One region of the Paenarthrobacter sp. 22069 genome, then DNA from elsewhere that is predicted to be linked to it. Evidence: predicted binding sites of a transcription regulator. Region 1 holds the regulator's gene; each other region holds the start of a gene.
The links. Region 1 encodes HrcA, which represses chaperone genes, less so after heat shock. Its sites were predicted from a motif close to TTNGCACTCGNNNNNNNCGAGTGCNAA; they were not measured.
Positions count from the first base shown of each region.

Region 2: a site for HrcA is predicted at 1,715-1,741, ahead of groES (co-chaperone GroES). Genes of this name have one in related genera too.
Region 3: a site for HrcA is predicted at 3,408-3,434, ahead of groL (chaperonin GroEL). Genes of this name have one in related genera too.

Region 1 is NZ_JBQEQF010000009.1:129,495-135,424, reverse strand. It holds gene ACTJK0_RS09535 (16S rRNA (uracil(1498)-N(3))-methyltransferase) at 1-605, opposite strand, end outside; gene dnaJ (molecular chaperone DnaJ) at 608-1,735, opposite strand; gene hrcA (heat-inducible transcriptional repressor HrcA) at 1,820-2,833, opposite strand; gene ACTJK0_RS09520 (DUF3097 domain-containing protein) at 3,007-3,858, shown strand; gene ACTJK0_RS09515 (DUF4870 domain-containing protein) at 3,982-4,392, shown strand; gene hemW (radical SAM family heme chaperone HemW) at 4,451-5,680, opposite strand; gene lepA (translation elongation factor 4) at 5,706-5,930, opposite strand, start outside.
Region 2 is NZ_JBQEQF010000001.1:32,574-38,503, forward strand. It holds gene groL (chaperonin GroEL) at 1-1,186, opposite strand, end outside; gene groES (co-chaperone GroES) at 1,265-1,558, opposite strand; gene ACTJK0_RS00130 (hypothetical protein) at 1,810-2,184, opposite strand; gene ACTJK0_RS00135 (class I SAM-dependent methyltransferase) at 2,237-3,481, shown strand; gene ACTJK0_RS00140 (shikimate 5-dehydrogenase) at 3,512-4,330, opposite strand; gene ACTJK0_RS00145 (glycoside hydrolase family 3 protein) at 4,374-5,822, opposite strand.
Region 3 is NZ_JBQEQF010000011.1:6,851-12,780, forward strand. It holds gene ACTJK0_RS10490 (uracil-DNA glycosylase) at 1-485, opposite strand, end outside; gene ACTJK0_RS10495 (DUF3263 domain-containing protein) at 627-956, shown strand; gene ACTJK0_RS10500 (LytR C-terminal domain-containing protein) at 1,006-1,647, shown strand; gene ACTJK0_RS10505 (cold-shock protein) at 1,810-2,016, shown strand; gene ACTJK0_RS10510 (ABC transporter substrate-binding protein) at 2,067-3,323, shown strand; gene groL (chaperonin GroEL) at 3,613-5,247, shown strand; gene ACTJK0_RS10520 (RNase H family protein) at 5,384-5,930, shown strand, end outside.

The sequences.
Region 1 (5,930 bases):
AGGACTTCGCCTGCACCGGGAACGGCTTGGCCGCGCCATCCCTCGAGGATGGTTCGCAGCGGCCGGACAGCGTCCTCGTGCAGGATGACGGCCAAATCCGCCGCTTCCACGGCTGCGGCAAGTCCGGCTGTTTCGACGGCGGCGCGCACCTCGGGGATCCACGCCCGCCGCGCCTGCTTGGCAGCCGCAGCTACCGAGGACTCCCACTTTGCGTGGGCACGCGCCGCCCGGTCGCCCTTCCAGCGGACGATGGACCGTTCAGACTGCCATGGGATGACGGCGTCGATTCCCAATTCGGTGGCGGTCTCGATCGCAAGCTCGTCACGGTCGCCCTTGGCCAGCGCCTGGACCAGTACCAGCCGGATGTCCGGCCTCTCTTCCACGCTGACGTCTGCGCATTCGACTTCCAGGGCGGAACCGGCAGCCGAAACCACTTTCCCGGTCATCCGCGTGCCGGCGCCGTCCACGATGTCCACCGCCTCGCCCGGAGACAGCCGCTTGACGGTCACCGCGTGACGGGCCTCGGGCCCCTCGAGGAGGAACACGCTCCCTGCCGCCATTCCTGACAGCGCTCCGGTGGACGTGAAGAAGACGGGGTTGCTCACCGCTACAGGTTACCGAACCGGTCCCGGAGCTTGGCGAACATGCCGCCGCTGGCGGCGAGCTTGCCCTCGGTGATCTGTTCACCGCGGAGCTTCGCCAACTGGCGGAGCAGGTCCTCCTGGGCGGAGTCGAGCTTGGCCGGAGTGTCCACCTGGAGGTGCACCTTCAGGTCGCCTCGGCCGTAGCCCCTCAGGTGGGTGACGCCCAGTCCGCGCAGGGTGATGATCTCGCCTGATTGGGTGCCGGGCTTGACGTCGATCTCCTGCGTACCGTCGAAGGTCTCCAGGCTCACGTCCGTGCCCAGCGCAGCCGCTGTCATGGGAATGTGCAGGGTGGCGTGCAGGTCATCCCCTTCACGCACGTAGGTGGCATCGTTGTTGACGCGGATCTCGACGTAGAGGTCGCCGGCGGGGCCGCCGGCAGGTCCGGCCTCACCCTGCCCGGAGAGCTGGATGCGGGTTCCGGTGGCAACGCCCGCGGGAACCTTGATGGTCAGTGACCGGCGGCTGCGGATGCGGCCCTGTCCGCTGCATTCGTTGCAGGGGTCCTTGATGACGGTACCGAAACCTTCGCAGGTGCCGCAGGGGGCCGCGGTCATGACCTGGCCCAGGATGGACCGTACAGCCCGCTGGACCTGGCCGCTGCCGCCGCAGATGTCGCAGCGTTCAGGGTGGGTCCCCGGGCGGCAGCAGGATCCATCGCACGTGGGGCAGACCACGGCCGTATCCACTTCGAGCTTCTTGTTGACGCCGAAGACGGCGTCGCGCAGGTCGATCCGGACGCTGATGAGGGCGTCCTGGCCGCGCCGGACCCTGGAGGCGGGACCGGAGCTGCCGCCGGCGCCGAAGAAGGTGTCAAAGATGTCCTGGAACGCGAACCCCTGCCCTGCGTAGCTTGCACCTCCGAAGCCGTTGTCCGTGCCGTTCTCATTGCCGGTGGTGTCATAGACCCGGCGCTTTTGGGGGTCGGAAAGGACCTCGTAGGCGTGAGTTACCGCCTTGAAGCGTTCCGCAGCGTCGTCACCCGGGTTTACGTCCGGGTGGAGGGTGCGGGCCAGCTTGCGGTAGGCCTTCTTGATCTCCTCCCCGGTAGCTTCGGGTGAGACTCCAAGGACGTCATAGTGGCTGCTCAAAGTTCGTATCTCTTCCTTGTTGTACTGCGTTCAGTCGGCGGCCAAGCCCGTATTCTCCTGCCGGACAGCTCCGGCGGACACGGGTCAGGGCCCCAAAATCCTGGAAAGGTAGCGGGCGACTGCCCTGACGGCGGCCATGGTGGTGGGATAGTCCATTCGGGTCGGGCCGAGGATTCCTACTTTCGCGGCGCTGTCCGGACCATAGCCGGTGGCCACCACGGATGCCTCAGCGAGACCGTCATAGGGGTTTTCCCGTCCGATGCTCACGGCCACACCCCGGTGGTCCTGCGCCATTTCGCTCAGGAGGCGCAGCATCACCACCTGCTCCTCGAGCGCCTCAAGCACCGGGCCGATGCTCAGCGGGAAATCCACGTTGGACCTGGCAAGGTTGGCCGTCCCGGCCATGACCATCCTGTCCTCCCGGCTGCTTTGCGCCAGACCCTCCAGTCCCAGGGCCAGCGCGTGCGCTGCCTTGCGCTGCGCCTGGGGCGTTGCGGCCACGACGGCGGGAAGCGCCTGGGCGAGTTGGCTCAGCCGGGTTCCGCCCAGGGCACCAAGGAACCGGGTGCGGAGCTCGGCCACCATGTCATCGCCAAGGTCCTGTCCGACGTCGATGACGCGCTGCTCGACTTTGCCGCTGTTGGCGATCAGGACCACCAGGACCTTGCGCGGGGCCAGCAGGACGAATTCGATGTGGCGGACAAGCGCCCGGCTCAGGTGCGGGTACTGGACCACGGCCACCTGGTTGGTCAGTTGCGACAGCAGCCGGACGGTGCGTTCCAGGACGTCGTCGAGGTCATCTGCGCCTTCCAGGAGCGCCTGGATGGCCCGGCGTTCGGCGGCGGACAGGGGTTTGACGGCCGAAATCTGGTCAACGAAAAGCCGGTAGCCCTTGTCGGTGGGAATCCGGCCGGCACTGGTGTGCGGGGCCGTGATGAGCCCCTCATCCTCCAGCGCGGCCATGTCGTTGCGGATGGTGGCGCTCGAAACGCCAAGGTGATGCCGCTCCACGAGGGCTTTCGACCCCACGGGTTCACGGGAGTGGACGTAGTCCTCAACGATGGCCCGCAGTACTTCCAGTTTGCGTGGCTCGCTCACTCTCCACCTCCATCCATGGTCCGGGTCGCCCGCCCCGCCCGGGGCAGCCCAGGGGTTAGCACTCGACATGCCTAAGTGCTAACAGTCTATTATGCCTTGCCCCGTTGTTAGCATTGGTACCGCTCCGGGCGAAATTCCGGGGTCAAGGACCTAGCGCTAGGCGGATCGACTTCATGGATTACCAGAACTGGGGGCCCCGGGGAATCTCCGCTCCTGCCCGGACGGAACTTCCCGAAGTTCCAGTCCAGCGCGGCATGGTGCTTGAGGAAGTCCAGTCCGGCTGGGTGGGGGCCGTGACGCGGGTGGAGAAATCCGGCGGGATGCACGTCGTGGCGCTGGAGGACCGGCGAGGCAAGTCCCGCACTTTCCGCCTGGGGTTCGGTTTCCTGCTCGAGGGCCAGCCCATCCGGCTGATGCCCCCGGCACCAAAGGCTGCAGGCACCGGAGCAGTCGCGGGGCGGACCGCATCGGGCTCGGTGCGCGTGGAAGGCCAGCGCGCCCAGGTAGCGAAGGCCAGCCGGATCTGGGTGGAAGGCAAGCACGACGCCGAACTGGTGGAAAAGGTCTGGGGAGACGACCTGCGCGTGGAGGGCATCGTCGTCGAGCCCCTGCACGGTATCGACGACCTGGCGGGGGCCGTCGCCGCGTTCAACCCCGGCCCCGGCCGGCGGCTGGGTGTACTGGTGGACCATCTGGTTCCCGAATCCAAGGAATCCCGCATCGCGGAGGCCGTCATGGCTTCCCCGGGGGCCGCGGGCAACGTCCTGATTGTCGGCCACCCCTACGTTGACGTCTGGCAGGCCATCCGGCCCGCTGTCCTGGGCATCGACAAGTGGCCCGCCGTTCCCCGCGGGCAGGACTGGAAAACCGGGATCCTGAAAGCGTTCGGCTGGCCGCACGCCACCAAGGAAGATATCGGACTCGGATGGCAGAAACTGCTGGGGGCCGTCCGCACCTACGCCGACCTCGAAGCGTCCCTCCTGGGACGGGTGGAGGAAGTCATCGACTTCCTCACCGTGCCCTGACGGCCGGGCCCCTGCCCAACAGCCAGTATTCTTGGTATTGCGGGTGCCTTGGATATACACGGCACACCCCCACCGCGCCAGAAAATGAAACCAGCACCACTTGCACCTCCGAAGGAACAGACTGTGGCAGACAACGCACGTGATCACAGGGACGGCCAGGGCCGTTCCGAGTACCATGGCGTCCCCGCCAACGCGCTGCCGCTCACGGCCAGCGAAGACCGACAGTGGGCCACGCTGGCACACTTCGGCGGAATCCTGGGATGCGTCCCGTCGCTGCTGATCTACCTGATTTTCCGGGACCGCGGACCGTTCACCGCCCAGGAATCGAAGGAAGCACTGAACTTCAGCCTGCCACCCACCATCGCCGCCGTGCTGGCCAACATCCTGGTGTTCATCCCCTATGTGGGAAACATCTTCGCGGTCATCGCCACCCTGATCTGGGTGGCGCTAACCTGCTTCTCCGTGGCAGCAGGAATCCACGTCAACCGCGGCCAGCCGCACCGGTACCAGTTCAACCTTCGCTGGATCAAGTAACCGGCGTTCCGGGGTCCCGTGCGGGTTCGGAAGGAACCTGTCGGAAGGAACCTGCGCGTCAGTCCGGCAGGATACGGCGGACCACCGCGTCCGCAAGGAGCCTGCCCTTGAGCGTGAGGACCAGACGGCCCTGGAACGCAGCGGCGGGTTCCACCAGGCCGTCGGCGATCAGGCCGGCCATCTGGTGCCTGCCCGCGGCAGTAAGCGTCGACAGGTCCAGCCCCGACTGCAGCCGCGCTTCAAGCATCACCCGTTCCATGGTCCGGGTCCCGGCATCCAGCGTCTCCCTGCCGGCTGCCGGCGAATGCCCCTGGGCCAGACGGTTCGCATAGGCGGACGGGTGCTTCACGTTCCACCAGCGCACTCCGCCCACGTGCGAATGGGCGCCGGGGCCGATGCCCCACCAGTCGTCACCGCGCCAGTACGCCAGATTGTGGCGGCACGCGTGTTCCGGGCTTCGCGCCCAGTTGCTGACCTCATACCAGCCGAGTCCGGATTCGGTGATCAGCTGGTCGGCGAGTTCATATTTGTCCGCGTGGTCGTCGTCGTCAATTCCCGGGACCTCGCCGCGGCGCATCTGCGCAGCCAGCTTGGTGCCGTCCTCAACAATCAGCGCGTAGGCGCTGATGTGGTCCGGCTGGTACGACAGCGCGGTTTCCAGGGAGTGGCGCCAGTCGGCCAGCGACTCCCCCGGCGTACCATAAATCAGGTCCAGGCTGACATCCAGTCCGGCCTCCCGCGCCCACTCAACCACCTGCGGAACCCTGCTGGGCGTGTGGGTGCGGTCCAGGACCTTGAGCACGCGCGGCACGGCGGACTGCATGCCGAAGGAGACCCTGGTGAAGCCCGCCTCCTTGAGCACGGCGAGGGATTCGGGGGTGACCGAGTCAGGGTTGGCTTCGGTGGTGACCTCGGCGCCGTCCTCGATGCCCCACTGGTCGATGGCAGCGCGAAGGATCAGGGCGAGGTCATCAGCCGGCAGCAGCGTGGGCGTGCCGCCCCCAAAAAAGACCGTGCTGAGCTTCCGCCCCGGCAGCCCTGACCGTGCCATCACGGTGCCGGCCAGGGACACTTCCGACACGGCGGTTTGGGCGTAGGCATCCTGTGACGCGCCGCCGCCCAGTTCGGTGGCGGTGTAGGTGTTGAAGTCGCAGTACCCGCAGCGCACGGCGCAGAACGGGATGTGGACGTACAGGCCAAAGGCCCGGGCCGTCGCACCGTCCGCCGCCTGTGCAGGCAGCAGACCGTCCGACGGCGCCGGGTCACCGAGGGGAAGCACGCTGGGCATCAGCGGGTCCCCCGCTGGGCGGTGGTCACTTCTTCTTGGCCTTGTCCTTTGATTCGTCGGTGGTGAGGGCGGCGATGAACGCTTCCTGCGGAACCTCCACCGTTCCCACCATCTTCATGCGCTTCTTGCCTTCTTTTTGCTTCTCCAGCAGCTTGCGCTTTCGTGAGATGTCACCGCCGTAGCACTTGGCCAGCACGTCTTTGCGGATGGCCCGGATGCTTTCGCGGGCGATGATCCTGGAGCCGATGGC
Region 2 (5,930 bases), on a different contig from region 1:
CGTCCTCGATACGGTGCTTCTTTTCCTTCAGCTCGACCTCGGTGGCTGCGCCGACCTTGATGACGCCGATGCCGCCGGCCAGCTTGGCCAGGCGTTCCTGGAGCTTTTCACGGTCCCAGTCGGAATCGGTGCGGACCAGCTCAGCACGCAGCTGGGCAACGCGTGCCGCTACGTCCTCGGCCGATCCGGCGCCGTCAACGATGGTGGTGTTGTCCTTGGTAACCGTGATCCGGCGGGCAGTACCCAGCACCTCCAGGCCCACAGAGTCCAGGCTCAGGCCCAGTTCCGGGGAGACAACCTGCGCACCGGTGAGGGTGGCGATGTCCTGCAGCATGGCCTTGCGGCGGTCACCGAAGCCCGGAGCCTTGACGGCAACGACGTTCAGGGTGCCCCGGATGCGGTTGACGATCAGCGTGGACAGGGCCTCGCCCTCGACGTCCTCGGCGATGATGAACAGCGGCTTGGAAGCCTGCAACGCCTTCTCGAGCAGCGGCAGGAATTCCTGGATCGAGGAGATCTTGCCCTGGTTGATCAGGATAAGGGCGTCCTCGAGGACTGCTTCCTGGCGCTCCGCGTCGGTGACGAAGTACGGGGAGAGGTAACCCTTGTCGAACTGCATGCCCTCGGTGAGGACCAGCTCGGTCTGGGTGGTGGAGGACTCTTCGATGGTGATGACGCCATCCTTGCCCACCTTGCCGAAGGCCTCGGCGAGAAGCTCGCCGATTTCGTCGCTCTGCGCCGAAATGGCAGCAACGTTGGCCACCTGGCCGCCTTCGACCGGGCGGGCGTTCTCCAGCAGGCGGGCTGCCACGGCCTCAACCGCGACCTCGATGCCACGCTTGATCTGGCCCGGAGCGGCGCCGGCTGCCACGTTGCGCAGGCCTTCCTTGACCAGTGCCTGGGCCAGGACCGTTGCGGTGGTGGTGCCGTCACCGGCAACATCGTTGGTCTTGGTGGCGACTTCCTTGGCCAGCTGCGCGCCAAGGTTCTCGTAGGGGTCGTCCAGCTCGACTTCGCGGGCGATGGTCACGCCGTCGTTCGTGATGGTGGGGGCGCCCCACTTCTTGTCCAGGACGACGTTGCGGCCGCGGGGGCCGAGCGTCACCTTGACGGTGTTCGCGAGCTTATCGATGCCGGCCTCAAGGGACCGGCGGGCAGCGTCGTTAAACGCAAGCTGCTTTGCCATGGTTTTGTCCTTTCAAAGACAGAACCCCGCACTGCCGGCCAGCATGAGCGTGGCCGGCGGCACGGGGATCCGAAAGAGTTACTTTACGACGACAGCCAGGACGTCGCGGGCGGACAGCACGAGGTACTCGGTGCCGCCGGTCTTGACTTCGGTTCCGCCGTACTTGGAGTAGATGACGACGTCGCCAACTGCTACGTCAACGGGAACGCGGCTGCCGTCCTCGAAGCGGCCGGGGCCTACTGCAACAACTTCGCCTTCCTGCGGCTTCTCCTGGGCGGAGTCCGGGATGACCAGGCCGGAAGCCGTGGTCTGCTCGGCTTCGAGCGGGCGAACAACAATACGATCCTCAAGAGGCTTAATAGAGACCGACACTCGGACCTCTCCTTTTCGTCAGCAAATTCGTGGACTGGAAAGCTTTCCGCCGTAGCTGGCAAACCGTCGTCGCGGTGCCGGCAGCAGCCTGGCTGGCAGCTCTTCATGTGTTAGCACCCTCCTAGGGAGAGTGCTAATGAAGACTCTATGTAAGGGTTAGCACTCGGTCAAGGTGAGTGCCAACGTTTCGTCCTGGCCGTACGGCTTTTCGCGGTTTGCGACGACGTCCTTCCGGCGCCCGGGCGGCCCCGCTACTGGCCCAGGTCCTCGAAGTGCACGTCCTCGCCGTCGGTGTCGCCGCCCGGTTTCCGTCCGCGGTACAGCATCCAGCCGGCTGCCGCCGCGGCGAGCAGCGCCGCCACCAGGAAGAAGATGCTCCCGGCCCGTGCGCCGTCGTACAGTCCGCGGATGTCCCGCGACTCCTGGGTGTTGTCGTGGATGTCGTTGCCGCCCACGGAGTAGACCGTGGCGTTGAACGTGTCCAGCAGGAAGATGATCACCAGGAGGGCGATGCAGACCACGGCCACCACGGAGGCGGCAATCAGGACAGGACGGGCAAACCTGGCAATGCCGCGGGCCCCTGGCTCGTGGCTGCCGGTGGCCCCGGGGGCTGCGCTCTCATCCATGCTTCAACACTATCCGCATCCCGGCATGCGCTCCTCCACTAGGCTGGAACCCATGGCTCATGCTCCCCAGGACCACATTGCACCGCTGTTGACCCCTGAAGGGTGGGAGTTGCTGGCATCCCTGGGCCCCTACCGGGATGAGGACTCATTCGAGCTCAACGCCGCGCTCCGGAAGGCCGGACATCCCGCGGAACTGGTCTCCGCCGTCCTGACCCAGTCCCGGCTCCGGACCAAAGCGCAGGCAAAGTTCGGCGAATTCGCCCGCCAGATGCTCTTCACCCAGGCCGGCCTGGAGCAGGCCACCCGCCTGAACGTTGCCGCGCACCACGCGCAGCGGTTCGCGGCCGCCGGGATCGGCAAGGTGGCTGACCTGGGCTGCGGGCTCGGTGCCGACTCGCTGGCCCTGGCCTCGCTGGACATCGACGTGACCGCGGTGGAAATGGATGAGACCACTGCCGCGTGCGCCACGGTGAACCTCATCCCGTTCCCGAATGCCACGGTGGTCCACGCCGATGCGGTGTCTGTCCCGTTGGAGGAAGTCGACGGCGTCTGGCTGGATCCGGCCCGCCGGGTCACCTCCACGTCGGGCACCAAGCGGATCTGGGATCCTGAGGCGTTCTCCCCGCCGTTGTCGTTCGTGGAGTCGCTCGCGGCGGAAGGCAAGGCGGTGGGGGTCAAGATGGGCCCGGGCATGCCGCACGACTCGGTGCCCGCCGGCTGCGAAGCGCAGTGGGTGTCCGTGGCGGGGGACGTCACCGAAGTGACGCTGTGGTTCAACGCGGTGCGCCGGCCCGGCGTCCGCCGCGCAGCGCTGGTGCTGGGTCCGCAGGGCCCCGCCGAACTGGGCAGCGCAAACGACTTCGGCGCGGGCCCCTCCGCCCCGGTGGGACCCGTGGAAGGTTACCTCTACGAGCCCGACGGGGCCGTGATCCGCGCCGGCCTGGTGGCGGACGTTGCCCTGCAGTTGGGCGGCCACCTGGTGGATGAGCACATCGCCTACATCTGCGCCCCGGACCTCGTCCAGACCCCGTTCGCCAGGTCGTACAAGGTCCTGCAGGTGATGCCCTACAACGTGAAGGCACTCAAGGCCTGGGTGAAGCAGGAGGGCATCACCGTGCTGGACATCAAGAAGCGCGGCACCGCCGTCACCCCGGAGGAGCTGCGGAAGCAACTGCTGCCCGGCGGTAGGAATGCCGCCAAGAAGGGCGCCGGAAAGACAGCCACCCTGGTCCTGACCCGCATCGGGGAGGACCGGGTGGCCATCGTCGTGGAACCTGTCACGGCCGGGACGGCGTAAGCCCGGTCTGCCGGCACCTGGACCCGGCCGCTACTGGGCGCGCATGAACTCCTCGGCCGCCCGCACCTGCTCGGGCGTCGGCCGCACTCCGGTGTACAGGACGAACTGCTCCAAGGCCTGGATGGTGGCCACCTCGGCGCCGGTGATAACGGGCTTGCCCGCGGCGCGGGCGGCACGGATCAGGGGGGTCTCGGCCGGCAGCGCGACGACGTCGAAGACCAGTCGGGCTGCGTCGATTGCCTCTGCCGGGAAGGACAGAGTTTCCGCTTCGGCGCCGCCGGCCATGCCAATGGGGGTGACGTTGATGATCAAGTCCGCCGTCCCGCCGTCGAGCGCTGAACGCCACCGGAAGCCGTACTGGTCCGCGAGGGCGCGCCCCGCGGCCTCGTTCCGGGCGATCACCGTGACGTCCGTGAAGCCGGCATCCCGAAGGGCGGCAACCGTGGCTTTGGCCATGCCGCCGGCGCCCTGCACCAGCACCGAATAGTCGGTGGGGACTGAATTGGTGGCGAGGAGCTGCTCGATGGCTGTGTAGTCGGTGTTGTACGCCTTGAGGTGGCCGTCGGTGTTCACGATGGTGTTCACCGAATCGATGGCCTTGGCGGACGGGTCCATCTCGTCCACCAGCGCGATGACATCCTCCTTGTACGGCATGGAGATGGCGCAGCCGCGGATGCCCAGGCCCCGGACGCCGGCGATGGCCTGTTCGAGGTTGGTGGGTGCGAACGCCTTGTAGATCCAGTTCAGGTCCAGCTGCCCGTAGAGGTGGTTGTGGAACCTGGTCCCGTTGTTGCTGGGCCGGGCCGAGAGCGAGATGCAGAGGGTCATGTCTTTATTCAGAATGGGCACCAGACCATTAAACGCGTTCCCACGGGTGCGCGGACCAAAGCGGTTACGGGCAGCCGGTTCCTGCGGGAAAGGGCCCGACGGCGGCGGGCAGCGTCCCGGGGGCGGGCGCCTTCCCTGCGAGCACGGCGGCGAGCGCGTCAAAGGCGGTGTCCGTGCGCCCATACAGCGCCAGCTTGACCGGTGCGCTGGAGCCCTGGAGCGGCCAGGGCGCATCCAGGGCGACGGCGATGTCCCCGCCGGCCGGTTTCCCGGCGAACCCGATGAGATTCACCAGCGGACCTGATCCGACACCAAGTCCGGCACGGGCGGCGGCGGCTACGAAGCGCTCGCGGTCACCGGGATCTCCTCCGGCCACGCGCACCGAGCCCGGCACCATGGGCCCGCTGCAGGGGCCGGCCAGGACTGTGATGGCTGACGCCGAAACCTTGGCGGACAGGGCTGCGCCGCTGCCGGCCGGGGCACCCGCGCCTGCTGTTCCCGCCGGCGGCGTGGTGCGGGCACGCCAGATCATCATGGTGGCCACGCGCTGTGCTGCTTCATCCAGGCGGGAAGCGGGAAGGGTTCCCGCCGCCAGTGCCTGGAGGATGGCGGCGTGCGCCTGTTCGACGTCGGCGGGCATCAGCAGCAGGTCCGCGCCCGCGGCGAGGGCTTTCACGGCGGCGGTGCCCGCCGGGTACTGGTTGTCCACGGCACCCATGTTCAACGCGTCCGTCACGGCAACGCCTTTGAATCCCAGGCCGCGCAGGGCGGCATAACTTGGAGCCGAGAGCGACGCCGGGACGCCGGGTTCCAGCGCGGGCACGGCGATGTGCCCGGTCATGACGATGGGGAGCCCGGCATCCACCGCGGCCTGGAAGGGCTTCCAGTCCCGGCCCCGGAGCTGGTCGATGCCGGCGGGCTGGACGGGCAGGCTGAGGTGGGAGTCCGTGGTGACGGAGCCGTGGCCCGGAAAATGCTTCACGGTGGGAAGCACCCCCGAGTCCAGCATGCCCTGGGAGAAGGCCACCCCATGGGCGGCGGCCATGGCCGGATCCGCGGACATGGAGCGGGCACCGATGGTGGGGTCGCCGGGACCGATCGTGACGTCGGTATCAGGGGCGAAGTCGAGGTCGAATCCCAGGGGCACCAGCTCGGCAGCAAGGCCCTTGCCCGCCTCGCGGGTGAGCGCCGGGTTGTTGGCGGCACCGTAGCTCATCGGGGTGGGCCATTCCGTCAGCGGGGCGCCGAGGCGTGCCACGGCGCCGCCTTCCTGGTCCACGCCGATGATTCCCGGCCATCCCCGGCCGTCGGCGGACGTGGCCTGCTGCAGCCGCTGGTTCACCATGGCCATGGCCGCCACATCCACCTCGCCCTGCGGGCCGCGTGGAACGTTGTCGCCCATGATGATGCTGCCGGCCAGGTGCAGCCGCTGGATGAGGGCGGCATGGGCCTCCACCTGGGTGCCCTTGTAGAACGGGAGCAGGACCTGCCCGGCCTTCTCCTCCGGGGTCATGGCCTTGACCGCGGCGGCAGCGGCGTCCTGGTCCCGCTGCTCGGGTCCCCATCCAAGGGGCCGGGAACCCGCGTCAGGTGCGGGGGACGCCGTGGGAGGTGCCGCCGT
Region 3 (5,930 bases), on a different contig from region 1:
TGCGAACCGGCAGCTCCGGCACGGACCGTGAGCACGCGGTTCAGCAGCAGCACGCCCTGCTCCGTCCAGGCTGACAGGTCGCCGTGTACGCGCGGCGGAATGCCCAGGTCTGCCTCCAGCTCGCGGTAGATGTTGGCCAGGCTGCGGGGGATGGGCCGGACGTGCGGGTCGACGGAAAAGGACAGTCCAACGGCGTGGCCGGGCGTGGGGTAGGGGTCCTGCCCGACGATGAGGACCTTCACGTCTGCCAGGGGCTGGCGGAAAGCGCGCAGGACGTTCGACGGCGAGGGCAGGAGCTGGTGCCCGGCCGCCTCTTCCGCGGCCAGGAAGGCCAGCACCTTCCGGAGCTGGCCTTCAACGTCCTGCAGCGCGTCGGCCCAGTCCGGGGACATGAGGTCGGCCAGCGGCAGGCCGGCCAGGTCAGCGAAGCGGAGGGCGTCCGCGGGGTCCTGCTGCAGCTCGAACAGCGCATCCGATTCAAACATCGTTCCATTCTTGCAGGACCCTCCCGCAGGCCGGCCGGGGAAGCCGGGCGGCGGCGTGCGGCAAGGTGCGAATGACACCAGTGTTATTCGGCCGCTAGCATAGGGGTAAGACATTTACCGTAACCAGCGAAGGAGTGTGCCGTGGCGGAACCGGCGCGGGAACACCTGCCGGAGCAGGATCCACGGAAACCCCTCCTGGCGGATTTCGCCCTCCGTGAGTCCTCCCTCTCGGAGCGGGAGCAGCAGATGCTGGCCCTGGAACGGCAGTGGTGGAAGTACGCAGGGGCCAAGGAACAGGCCATCCGGGAGCTCTTCGATCTCTCCGCGACCCACTACTACCAGCTCCTCAACGCGCTGATCGACCGCGAGGATGCGCTGGCCCACGATCCCATGCTGGTCAAGAGATTGCGTAGACTACGTACGTCGCGCCACCGTGCGCGCACCGCCCGCCGCCTGGGATCCGACGCTTAGGACGCTCCGGCGGGACAACAGCCACACTCTACAAGGATGTCCTTCCACCATGACCCGATACGCCCGCGATGAATTCGACAAGGTCCCCGAGGCCGCGTCGCGACAAGGTGTCCACCGGACGGCCACGGCCCCGTCCCGCGTGCGGCTCTGGCCCATCCTCGCGGTAGGCGTGGCGGCCCTGGCCATCGGGCTGGTGTCTTTCCTGATCCTTCCCAAACTTGGTTTCAGCGCTGCTGCGAGCCAGGCATCGGCCAGTGTGGAGTCAACCCCGCTGGCCGGAACAGGATCCACGCCGCAGGCAACACAGGCTCCCTCCACAGCTCCCGTCTCCCCGGCGCCCTCAGCAGCTGCCGGGCCAACCCAAAGCAACAGCGCCGAGCCTGAGCCCACTGCATCTGCCACCCAGCCGGCCGCCGTCGACCGGACCCAGCCGGTGGCGGTCTATAACGCCGCGGGAACGGCAGGGCTGGCCGGCCGCGTGGGCGGGATGGTCCAGGCTGACGGCTGGCGGCTGGGCCAGGTGGGCAACTGGTCCGGTGCTCCGCAAAAATCTTCCGTGGTCTTCTACGCCGGCCCCCAGCAGCTGGCAAGCGCACAGGAGCTCGCAGCGCTGCTGAACATCCCCACCGTGGTCAACAGCACCGAGTTCCAGGTTCCGCTCGTAGTGGTACTGGGCCCCGGATACCGGTAGCGGCTGCCCTTCCCGTTACGCCTGGATAACGTTCCGGGCTCCAGGCGACCGCCGCCCGCAGCCCCTGGCGGGCATTGGCTAGAGTGGGTGCCAGGCCACGGCCGGCCGCGGTTTCCGCAGGCGGTGGGCCCACCCGGCATCCAACGGAAAGAGTTGTTCATCATGGCACTGGGAACCGTCAAATGGTTCAACGCTGAAAAAGGCTACGGCTTCATCACCGTTGACGGCTCCGGCGATGACGTCTTTGTCCACTGGTCCGCGATCCAGGGGGAAGGCTACCGGGCCCTGGACGAGGGCCAGCGGGTGCAGCTGGAAGTTGGCGAGGGCGAAAAAGGTCCGCAGGCAGAAAACGTCCGGCCCGCCCAGTGATGCCGTTTTCCCGTTCCCACTCTTCCTGTTTCCCCGGCAGCCGTTCCGCCGTGCACCCTTCCCCACTCCGCGCCGGTGCTGCGCTGGCCGTGATCCTGGGAACGGTTCTCCTTGCCACAGGGTGCTCCGGCGCTGGTGGCAATGCCAGGGTGGAAGCCGTTGAGGCATCCGGTGACGGTGTCCTTCGGGTGGGCCTGATCCTGGACAACACCGGCGACGCGGCCTTCCTCAATGCACCGCAGTTGGCCGCCGCGAAGGCCGCCGTCGAGGACATCAACGCCGCCGGCGGGCATAAGGGCCGGCCGGTGGAGTTGCTTCCAGTGCATCCGGGGGAGGAGGCCGCAGCCCAGGCAAAGGACCTGCTGGCCGCCAAAGCGGACGTGGCCATTGGACCCACGGATTCCAGCCACGCTGCCCCCGCCATCGAGGTGCTGTCCCCGGCCCGCGTACCGCTAATCTCGCCGGCCAACACCGCGGCCGCCCTCTCCGGGATAGCCAGCGGCGGCTACTATTTCCGGACCGCGGCAGCCGATGTGGCACAGGGACCGGTACTTGCCAAACTCGCCAAGGACGCAGGGGCAGCGACCATCAGCGTGCTGTACCAGGAAGGGTCGTACGGCAAGGACCTGTCGGCCGCCGTTGCGGAGGCGGCGCAAAAGTCCGGACTCACGGTCCTCCCCGCCACAGCTTTCAAGCCCGGCGATTCTGCTTCAGCCGCACGCTCTGCCGTCAAGGCAAAGCCGGACGCGGTGGTCCTGGTCGCGCGGGAGGGTGCGCAGGCGGCACTGGCCGAGCTGAACAACGCCGGCCTGGCCGGTTCACGCCTCATACTCAGTGACGGTGCCTTTGCCCGCTACGGATCCGGACTGCCTCCCCGGGCCCTGGAGGGTGCCCGGGCACTGGTTCCGGGCCAGCTTCCCTCTGCCGCGCTGCAGGGAAAACTGCTGAAGATGGACCCGAGCCTGAAGGACGTTTCATACGCCGCCGAAACCTATGACGCCGTGACACTCGCGGCCTTGGCCGCCGCCCGCGCCCAGGACGACGCCGGGCGCTCCATCGCCGCCAACCTGATTGCGGTCTCCGGCGGATCGGCGGGCGCGGGAGCGGCCGCCGCACCCTGCCTGGGCTACAAGGCATGCCTTGGCGGCCTGGCCGCCGGCCCGGACATCAACTACGACGGCGAATCGGGCCCGGTTGCCTTCGATTCCAATGGGGACATCACCTCAGCCGTGTTCTCCGTGTTCAGCTACGGACAGGACAACAACCCCAGCCCCACTGGCCGGGAGGTTGCCGGCCGCACCGGCTGATCGCCCTGGGCGAAGCGATTGCTCCGGGCGCCCGTCCCGTGTCATTTCGCTTGCACTCTCACCTGGGGAGTGCTAATTATTGAGTTAGCACTCTGACGTACCGACTGCTAAAGCAAAGCTGGTTTCCGCCGGCCGCGCGCGGCACCGGTCGAGGAGCGAAAGAAACACCTTACTTCAGTGAGATCCGCATCCGGAGGCATACAGAGGCCGCCGGGTAAAGGATCGTCCGTCGCGGGCACTGCAGCGAAGGTTCATTCTTAACGACTGTCCCGAAAGGACTACTGCCGTTATGGCCAAGATCATTGCATTTGATGAAGAGGCACGCCGCGGCCTTGAGCGTGGCCTGAACACCCTCGCCGACGCCGTTAAGGTCACCCTCGGCCCGCGTGGACGCAACGTCGTCCTCGAAAAGAAGTGGGGCGCCCCCACGATCACCAACGATGGTGTTTCCATCGCCAAGGAGATCGAGCTGGACGATCCCTACGAGAAGATCGGCGCAGAGCTGGTCAAAGAAGTTGCCAAGAAGACCGACGATGTGGCCGGCGACGGCACCACCACGGCCACCGTTCTGGCACAGGCCCTGGTCAAGGAAGGCCTGCGCAACGTTGCCGCCGGCGCCGACCCGCTGTCCCTCAAGCGCGGCATCGAGAAGGCCGTTGAGGCCGTCACCGCCGAACTGCTGAACTCCGCCAAGGAAATCGAAACCAAGGAAGAGATCGCGGCCACCGCCTCCATCTCCGCCGGTGACGACGAAATTGGTGCCCTCATCGCCGAAGCACTGGACAAGGTGGGCAAGGAAGGCGTCATCACGGTCGAGGAGTCCAACACCTTCGGCCTGGAGCTCGAGCTCACCGAAGGCATGCGCTTCGACAAGGGCTACATCTCCGCCTACTTCGTCACGGACGCAGAGCGCCAGGAAACGGTCCTTGAGGATCCGTACATCCTGATCGTCAACTCCAAGATCTCCAACGTCAAGGAACTGGTTGCTGTCCTGGAGAAGGTCATGCAGTCCAACAAGCCGCTGCTGATCATCGCCGAAGACATCGAGGGCGAGGCCCTGGCCACCCTGATCGTCAACAAGATCCGCGGCACCTTCAAGTCCGTTGCCGTCAAGGCCCCGGGCTTCGGTGACCGCCGCAAGGCCCAGCTCGCCGACATCGCCGTCCTCACCGGCGGCCAGGTCATCTCGGAGGAAGTTGGACTCAAGCTGGAGAACGCCGGCCTTGAGCTCCTGGGCCAGGCCCGCAAGGTTGTTGTCACCAAGGACGAGACCACCATCGTCGAAGGTGCAGGCGACGCCGACCAGATCGCCGGCCGCGTTTCCCAGATCCGCGCCGAAATCGAAAACTCCGACTCCGACTACGACCGTGAGAAGCTGCAGGAGCGCCTGGCCAAGCTGGCCGGCGGCGTTGCAGTCATCAAGGCCGGTGCTGCCACCGAGGTGGAGCTCAAGGAGCGCAAGCACCGCATCGAGGACGCAGTCCGCAACGCGAAGGCTGCAGTTGAAGAAGGCATCGTCGCCGGTGGCGGCGTGGCCCTGATCCAGGCCGGTGCCAAGGCATTCGCCAACCTTCAGCTGTCCGGCGACGAAGCAACCGGCGCCAACATCGTCCGCGTTGCCATCGACGCCCCGCTGAAGCAGATCGCCTTCAACGCCGGCCTCGAGCCCGGCGTGGTCGTCGACAAGGTCCGCGGCCTGCCCGCAGGCCACGGCCTGAACGCAGCAACCGGTGAGTACACCGACCTGCTGGCCGCCGGCGTCAACGACCCCGTAAAGGTCACCCGCTCCGCCCTGCAGAACGCGGCATCCATCGCCGGCCTGTTCCTCACCACCGAGGCAGTAGTTGCTGACAAGCCTGAGAAGGCTGCAGCCCCTGCCGGTGGCGACGACATGGGCGGCATGGGCGGCATGGGCGGCTTCTAAGCCTCCCGGCCGGGACCAGTTCCGCCAGCTACGAAAATGCGGCCCCCTCGCAGGAGGGGGCCGCATTTTTTGTGTCCGACCGGCCTGCCTTGCGTCCCCGCACCCCTTTGTCAGCCGCTTCTGGCAGGATGGATCAGTGACGATTACTGCAGCGGCTGACGGTTCGGCCTTGGGAAACCCCGGCCCGGCCGGCTGGGCCTGGTATGTGAACGATGAGTGCTGGCGCGCAGGCGGCTGGCCGCACGGGACCAACAACCAGGGGGAGCTGATGGCTGTCCTTGACCTGTTGCGTGCCACGGCGCACCTGCCGGGCGAGGACCTGCGGATTCTGTGCGACAGCCAGTACGTGATCAACTCGATTACCAAGTGGATGCCGGGCTGGAAGCGCAAAGGCTGGCGCAAGGCGGACGGCAAACCGGTCTTGAACGTGGAGCTGCTGAAGGAACTCGACCGCGAACTGGCCGGCCGGACCTACACATTCGAATGGGTCAAAGGCCACGCCGGCCACGAACTCAACGAGGCCGCCGATGAACGGGCGCGGGCAGCCGCCACGGCTTACCAGCAGGGAGTGGCGGCACGCTCGGGTCCCGGATTCCCCGGCGCGCACCAGCACCTTGCCGCCAGCCAGCCTGCAACGCTGGACGTCCCGGCTGCCGGGGCCGCCCGCCCGGCTGCCGGGCCCG